2 regions of the Achromobacter sp. T5-5 genome follow, and region 1 is predicted to be linked to the other one. Evidence: predicted binding sites of a transcription regulator. Region 1 holds the regulator's gene; the other holds the start of a gene.
The links. The regulator HrcA, encoded in region 1, represses chaperone genes, less so after heat shock. The targets are predictions, from matches to a motif close to TTAGCACTCNNNNNNNNNGAGTGCTAA.

Region 2: a site for HrcA is predicted at 2,150-2,176, ahead of groES (co-chaperone GroES). Genes of this name have one in related genera too.

What each region holds. Positions count from the first base shown of each region.
Region 1 is NZ_AP027919.1:5,148,022-5,151,534, reverse strand. Features, by position in the region: gene ACZ50Q_RS23365 (NAD kinase) at 1-523, opposite strand, end outside; gene hrcA (heat-inducible transcriptional repressor HrcA) at 666-1,670, shown strand; gene hemH (ferrochelatase) at 1,716-2,831, shown strand; gene ACZ50Q_RS23350 (hypothetical protein) at 2,821-3,057, shown strand; gene grpE (nucleotide exchange factor GrpE) at 3,198-3,513, shown strand, end outside.
Region 2 is NZ_AP027919.1:1,104,873-1,108,385, forward strand. Features, by position in the region: gene groL (chaperonin GroEL) at 127-1,767, opposite strand; gene groES (co-chaperone GroES) at 1,805-2,092, opposite strand; gene ACZ50Q_RS04995 (cytochrome b) at 2,285-2,836, opposite strand; gene ACZ50Q_RS05000 (cation diffusion facilitator family transporter) at 2,862-3,513, opposite strand, start outside.

The sequences.
Region 1 (3,513 bases):
CGGCGCGCTGCGTGTACATGAAGGCGCCGTCCAGCTCGACCCGCACCTCGATCATGCCGCCGCGTCCCGCGCGATTCAGGACCACGTCGTTCAGGGCCGATGCGGAATACATTTTTTGGTCGCCGCGCCAGACGCTGCCTTCAAGCAGCATGCGGTCTTCGATCTGGAAGCTGCCTTCCAGCACGCGGGCAAGCGCGGCGTGCGCGTCCTGCAGGGCGATGTCGGTGATGAAGCCCAGCCGCCCGTGGTTGATGCCCACCAACGGCATGCCGTAAGGCGCGAGGTGGCGGCTGGCGCCCAGCACCGTGCCGTCGCCGCCCATCACGACGGCGAGCGAGGCGGTCTTGCCGATTTCTTCGAGCGTGGCGATGGGGTATTCGGTCAGCCCGGTGTTGCGCGCCGTGTCCGCGTCGATCAGCACCTGCCGGCCCGCCTGCGTCAGCGCGTGCGCAAGCGCTCTCAGCGGTGTATCCAGGCCAGTGTCCTGGTATCTGCCGATCAGGGCGACGATAGGAAAATGCATGGCTGCGTCAAAAGTGAGAAGGGCGAAACCGGAAAGCCGAATCCAGCCCGAAATGAGCCGGTTAGCCGATTATATGGGGCCGTATATCGGGTTGCGGGACAAAAATCGCCTCAATTGGAAAAGATTCCCTAAAATAGCCGTTATGGATGACCGCGCACGCGCATTACTGAAAGCGTTGATAGAACGCTACATCGCCGATGGGCAGCCAGTCGGCTCGCGGACGCTATCTAAAGTCTTCGATTTGTCCCCGGCCACCATCCGCAACGTCATGGCGGACCTGGAAGAGCTGGGGCTGATCCATAGTCCGCACACCTCGGCCGGCCGCGTACCCACGCCGCGCGGCTACCGCATGTTCGTCGATTCGCTGCTGTCGGTGCAGTCGTACCAGCTGCAGCCGCACAACATGGGCGAAATGCTCTCGGCGGCCGAGCCCACCCGCGCCGTCAACGCGGCCGCGGCGCTGCTGTCGAACCTGACCCAGTTCGCGGGCGTGGTGCTCACGCCCAAGCGCGCGCAGGTCTTTCGCCAGATCGAATTCATCCGCCTGTCGGACAAGCGCGTCCTGCTCATCATCGTGACGCCCGACGGCGACGTCCAGAACCGCATTCTTTTCGTGCAGCGCGATTACTCCGAATCCGAGCTGCTCGAGGCCGGCAACTTCTTCAACATGCATTTCGCCGGCAAGTCCTTCAATGCCGTCCGGCAGACGCTGTCGACCGAACTGGCCCAACTGCGCGAAGACATCTCGCGCCTGATGCAGGCCGCCGTCGAGGCCAGCGCCGAAGCCGCCGAAGACGGCGATGCCGTGGTCATTTCCGGCGAACGCAAGCTGCTGGACGTGACCGACATCGCGTCCGACATGGACCGGTTGCGCAAGATGTTCTCGCTGTTCGAGAAAAAGACCGATCTGCTGCAGTTGCTGGACGTGTCCAGCCGGGCGCAGGGCGTGCAGATCTACATTGGCGGCGATTCGCAGCTTGTGCCCATGGAAGACGTCTCCGTCATCACCGCCCCATACGGCGTGGATGGCAAGGTGGTGGGCACCCTGGGCGTGATCGGCCCGACCCGCATGGCCTACGAACGCGTCATTCCCATCGTGGACATCACGGCGCGTTTGCTGTCCAACGCCCTCAGCCACAATCAGTAGTTCCATTCAAAGCTACATCCTCCTTGCGGAGGAACGGGAGTTTTTGTGTTTCTTCGCCTGTTCAAGTATCTCTGGCCTGAGCGCTACCTTCCTGAACCGCAGCAAGAAGACCCCTTCAACGAAGATCCGCCGCCGCGCGTGCCGGGCAAGGTCGGCGTGCTGCTGGTGAACCTGGGCACGCCGGACACCCCGACGGCCAAGGACATCCGCAAGTACCTCGGTGAATTTCTTTCCGATCCCCGCGTCATCGAGATCCCGCGCTACCTCTGGAAGCCCATCCTGCACGGCATCGTGCTGGTCCGCCGTCCCAAGCGGCTGGAGCCGCGCTACGCCGGCATCTGGATGCAGGAGGGCTCGCCCCTGATGGTCTACAGCAAGCGGCAGGCGGACGGCGTGCGCGCCGCTTTGCACGCCGCGGGCGTGGACGCCGTGGTCGAACTGGGCATGCGCTACGGCAATCCCTCCATTCCCGATGCCATCTCGAACCTGCGCAAGCAGGGCTGCGAAAGCATCCTCACCGTGCCGCTGTATCCGCAGTACGCCGCCAGCACCACCGCCACGGTGGTCGATGCGGTCACCCGCCATGCGGGCAGGCTGCGCGACCAGCCCGAGATGCGCTTCATCAAGCGCTTCCACGACGATCCGGCCTACCTGGACCCGCTGGCCGCGCGCATCGAGCGATACTGGCTGGAGCAAGGCAAGCCCCAGAAGCTGGTCATGAGTTTTCACGGGCTGCCGCGCTACTCGATCGAGCTTGGCGACCCCTACTACCGCGATTGCCTGGAGACGGCCCGGCTCCTGACGCAACGCCTGTCCCTGCCGCGCGACCAGATCGAAGTGACGTTCCAGAGCCGGTTCGGCACCGCCCGCTGGCTGGAGCCCTACACCGAGCCGACGCTCAAGGCGCTGGCCGCCTCGGGCGTCACCGAGGTCGATGTGGTGTGTCCGGGATTTGTGGCAGACTGTCTTGAAACCCTGGAAGAAATCAGCCTGGAATGCCGGGACGCCTTCCTCGAAGCCGGGGGCAGGCAGTTCCGTTACATTCCGGCCATCAACGACGACGAAGCCTGGATCGCGGGGCTGTCCGGACTGGTGGCACGGCACTTGCAGGGGTGGGTACCAGGCACCACGGACTTGAAGGAGAAGGCGCATGCAGCATGATCCCAAGACTGGAAAGTCGACGAAAAAGGGGAGCGTAAGCACCCCGGTCGATGAAGACCACATCGAACACGAGCTGGACGAAGCCCTGGCCGACACCTTTCCGGCCAGCGACCCGGTCGCGATTCCCTCCAATCCGGATGCGGACGACAAGCGTGTCGACCGCGCATTGAAGGAAAGTTTTCCGGCCAGCGACCCCGTCGCGCCGGCGCAGCCCAGCAAGAAGTAAGCGGTTCGAGACCCAGGGCGGTCCGTTCGCGCGGCGCCCTGACCGCCGCCGTGTGGGAATTTTTCACTTACCCGGGCTTGAAATAGGGGTATTGGCCCCCATTCATGTCTGCGAAAGCCATTCTTTTTGGAGGATTCCCCATGACGGCACCCCACGAGCCTGCTGAGCAGGCGCCCGAAGTCGGCCAGAGCGCCGACGCGGCACCCGCCGCCCAGGACGCTACGCAGGCCGAGCTGAACGAGTTGCGCGCCCAACTGGACGCCGCCCAGGCTACCGTCAACGAGCAGCACGACCAGCTTCTGCGTGTGCAGGCCGAAGCCGAGAACGTGCGCCGCCGCGCCCAGGAAGAAGTGTCCAAGGCGCGCAAGTTCGGCATCGAATCGTTCGCCGAAAGCCTGGTCCCGGTCAAGGACAGCCTGGAAGCCGCGCTGGCCCAGCCTGACCAGACGGTCGACA
Region 2 (3,513 bases), 2.2 Mb from region 1:
TCGCCGCCCTTGAAACAACACGCAAAGAAATCCAGGGCGAAAAAAACCCCCGGGGCGAAGGACCGGGGGTTTCGGATACTGCATTCCCCGGCCGAAGCCGGGGAGGCCGTGCAAGGGAAGCGGGACTTAGAAGTCCATGCCGCCCATGCCGCCCATGCCGCCGGGCATGGCCGGGGCAGCGGGCTTGTCTTCAGCCAGTTCAACCACGGCGGCTTCGGCCGTCAGCAGCAGGCTGGCGACGGAGGCAGCGTTTTGCAGGGCGGTGCGGGTCACCTTGGTGGGATCCAGCACGCCTTGCTCGACCAGGTCGGTGTACTCGCCGGTCGCGGCGTTGTAGCCGAAGTTGCCCTTGCCGTTCAGCACGTTGCTGACCACGACGCTGGCTTCTTCGCCGGCGTTCGTGACGATGGTGCGCAGGGGCTCTTCCACAGCGCGCAGGATCAGCTTGATGCCGGCGTTCTGGTCAGGCGTGTCGCCCTTCAGGTCAGCGATGGCTTGCTTGGCGCGCAGCAGTGCAACGCCGCCGCCAGCCACAACGCCTTCTTCCACTGCAGCGCGGGTGGCGTGCAGGGCGTCTTCGACGCGAGCCTTCTTTTCCTTCATTTCGACTTCGGTGGCAGCGCCAACGCGAATCACGGCAACGCCGCCGGCCAGCTTGGCCACGCGCTCTTGCAGCTTTTCACGGTCGTAGTCGGACGTGGCTTCTTCGATCTGCACGCGCACTTGCTTGACGCGGGCTTCGATGGACTTGCTGTCGCCAGCGCCGTCGATGATCGTGGTGTTTTCCTTGCCCACTTCGATGCGCTTGGCTTGGCCCAGTTCAGCCAGGCCGGCCTTTTCCAGCGACATGCCGGTTTCTTCGGAGATCACCGTGCCGCCCGTCAGGATGGCGATGTCTTCCAGCATGGCCTTGCGGCGGTCGCCGAAGCCAGGCGCCTTGACGGCGGTGGTCTTCAGGATGCCACGGATGTTGTTCACAACCAGGGTGGCCAGGGCTTCGCCTTCGACGTCTTCCGCGATGATCAGCAGGGGACGGCTCGACTTGGCGACTTGTTCCAGTACCGGCAGCAGGTCACGGATGTTGCTGATCTTCTTGTCGAAAATCAGGACAAACGGATCTTCCAGGACGGCGACTTGCTTGTCCGGGTTGTTGATGAAGTAGGGCGACAGGTAGCCGCGGTCGAATTGCATGCCTTCGACGACGTCCAGCTCGTTATCCAGCGACTTGCCGTCTTCGACGGTGATGACGCCTTCCTTGCCAACCTTGTCCATCGCGTCAGCGATGATCTGGCCGATGGAGGAATCGCTGTTGGCGGAGATGGAACCGACCTGGGCGATTTCCTTGCTGGTCGTGACCGGCTTGGATTGCTTTTGCAGTTCGGCGACGGCAGCGGCGACAGCCTTGTCGATGCCGCGCTTCAGGTCGATCGGGTTGAAACCGGCGGCAACGTACTTCAGGCCTTCCTGAACGATGGCCTGGGCCAGCACGGTGGCGGTCGTGGTGCCGTCACCGGCGTTGTCGGAGGTCTTGGAAGCGACGTCCTTGACGAGCTGGGCGCCGATGTTCTCGAACTTGTCCTTCAGTTCGATTTCCTTGGCGACGGACACGCCGTCCTTGGTCACGGTCGGGGCGCCGAACGAGCGCTCCAGCACGACGTTGCGACCCTTGGGGCCCAGGGTGGTCTTGACAGCATTGGCGAGGACATTCACGCCACGGACGATGCGCACGCGGGCGTCATCACCGAACAATACTTGCTTGGCAGCCATTTCTTAGCTTCCTTCGAAAATTCGTTTGAGGCGGGGTTTACTGGACCACGGCGAGGATTTCGTCCTCGCGGATGACGAGCAGTTCTTCGCCATCAACCTTCACGGACTGGCCGGCGTACTTGCCGAACAGAACCTTGTCACCAGCCTTCAGGTCAACCGGCAGGATCTTGCCGTCTTCGGTCTTCTTGCCGGGGCCGACGGCCACGACTTCACCCTGGTCGGGCTTTTCAGCGGCGCTGTCCGGGATCACGATGCCCGAGGCAGTCTTGCGCTCGTTTTCGAGGCGTTTGACGATCACGCGATCGCCCAGGGGACGCAAGGCCATGAGGAACTCCTGTTAACTAAAAAGTAAGTGAATGATCGGTTAGCCCCGGGAGGGCTGTTAGCACTCACCGGTGTCGAGTGCTAATTATAGGGATGATGTTCTGAGGTTCAAGGGGGGGGCGGGGCGCTGTTACATCTTTGGGGTCGGCGGCCAATTTGTCGATCGATGCTCAAAATTGCACGAAGAAAAACGTCAGCGCCGTCCAGGCAGCATGCGCACGAGCGTATTGTCGCGAAGGATATAGTGATGCAACAGCGCTGCGGCGGCATGCAGGCCCACAAGGAAATAGCCAACCGTAGCCAAGGTTTCGTGCAGTTCCTTTACTTGGTCGGCCAAAGCCTTGTCGGCACCCACCAAGGGAGGAACGCTCAGGCCAAACAGCGGAATCGGCTTTCCTGCGGCGCTGAGCGTCAGCCATCCCAGAATCGGAGTGGCGATCATGAACGCATACAGCGCGTAATGCATCAATCGTGCGAGAACGTCTTGCCATCTTGGCATCGTCGGACGGACATTGGGCGCGGTGCCCGCCGCCAGTCGGAAGGCCAGTCGAAGGGCGACCAGCCCGATCACACATAGCCCAAGCGAAAAATGCAAGGCCTTGACGTTGTTGTATAGATCGCTGCCTTTCGTGGCCAGCCCGCGTAATTCCATACAGGCGTACACCAACGCCAGAACCAGAAGCATTAGCCAGTGCATTGCGATGACAAGGCTTCCATACTGCTTTTCGGAGTTCTTGAATGCCATGGTTTTTCCCTTTTTTCTAAGCCCGCTACGGACGGCTGGGATCGATGCTCGGCCGACTCGAAGAGTACTGCGTTGACGCGCACGGAGGTCTCCAGGGATCAACATGGGTCATGAGATTCAATACACGATGCCGTAGCATCACGCGGTGGCGTGCCTCCACCGCGATCCTGTGGCCCTCATCGACAGTCAGCGTGGCGTCGACTTCCAGGTGTGCGTCGGCCACGATCATATCCCCCATTTTTCGGGTGCGCAGGTCATGCACGCCTTGGACACCTGACGTTTCCTGCAAGGTGCGCCGAATCGATGCGGCTTCGTCCTCGTCGATCGCCCGGTCCATCAGGTCATGCAGGGCATCCCAAGCAAAACTCCAGCCCATTTTGGCCACCATGAATCCGACAATTGCCGCCGCGACGGGGTCCAGAATCGGGTAACCGAGCAGGTTGCCGATGATGCCGATACCCACCACGAGGGACGACGCGGCGTCGGAGCGCGCATGCCAGGCATTGGCCACCAACATACTGGACTTCACGCGCTTGGCTACGGCCAGCATGTATCGGAACAAGACCTCCTTGGTCACCAGGGCGCCACACGCCACCCAGAGCGCCACGACGTGGACTTGCTGAATCGCGTCGGGCCGTTCCAGCTTGCTTATTGCCGACCACAGCATGCCCCCGCCG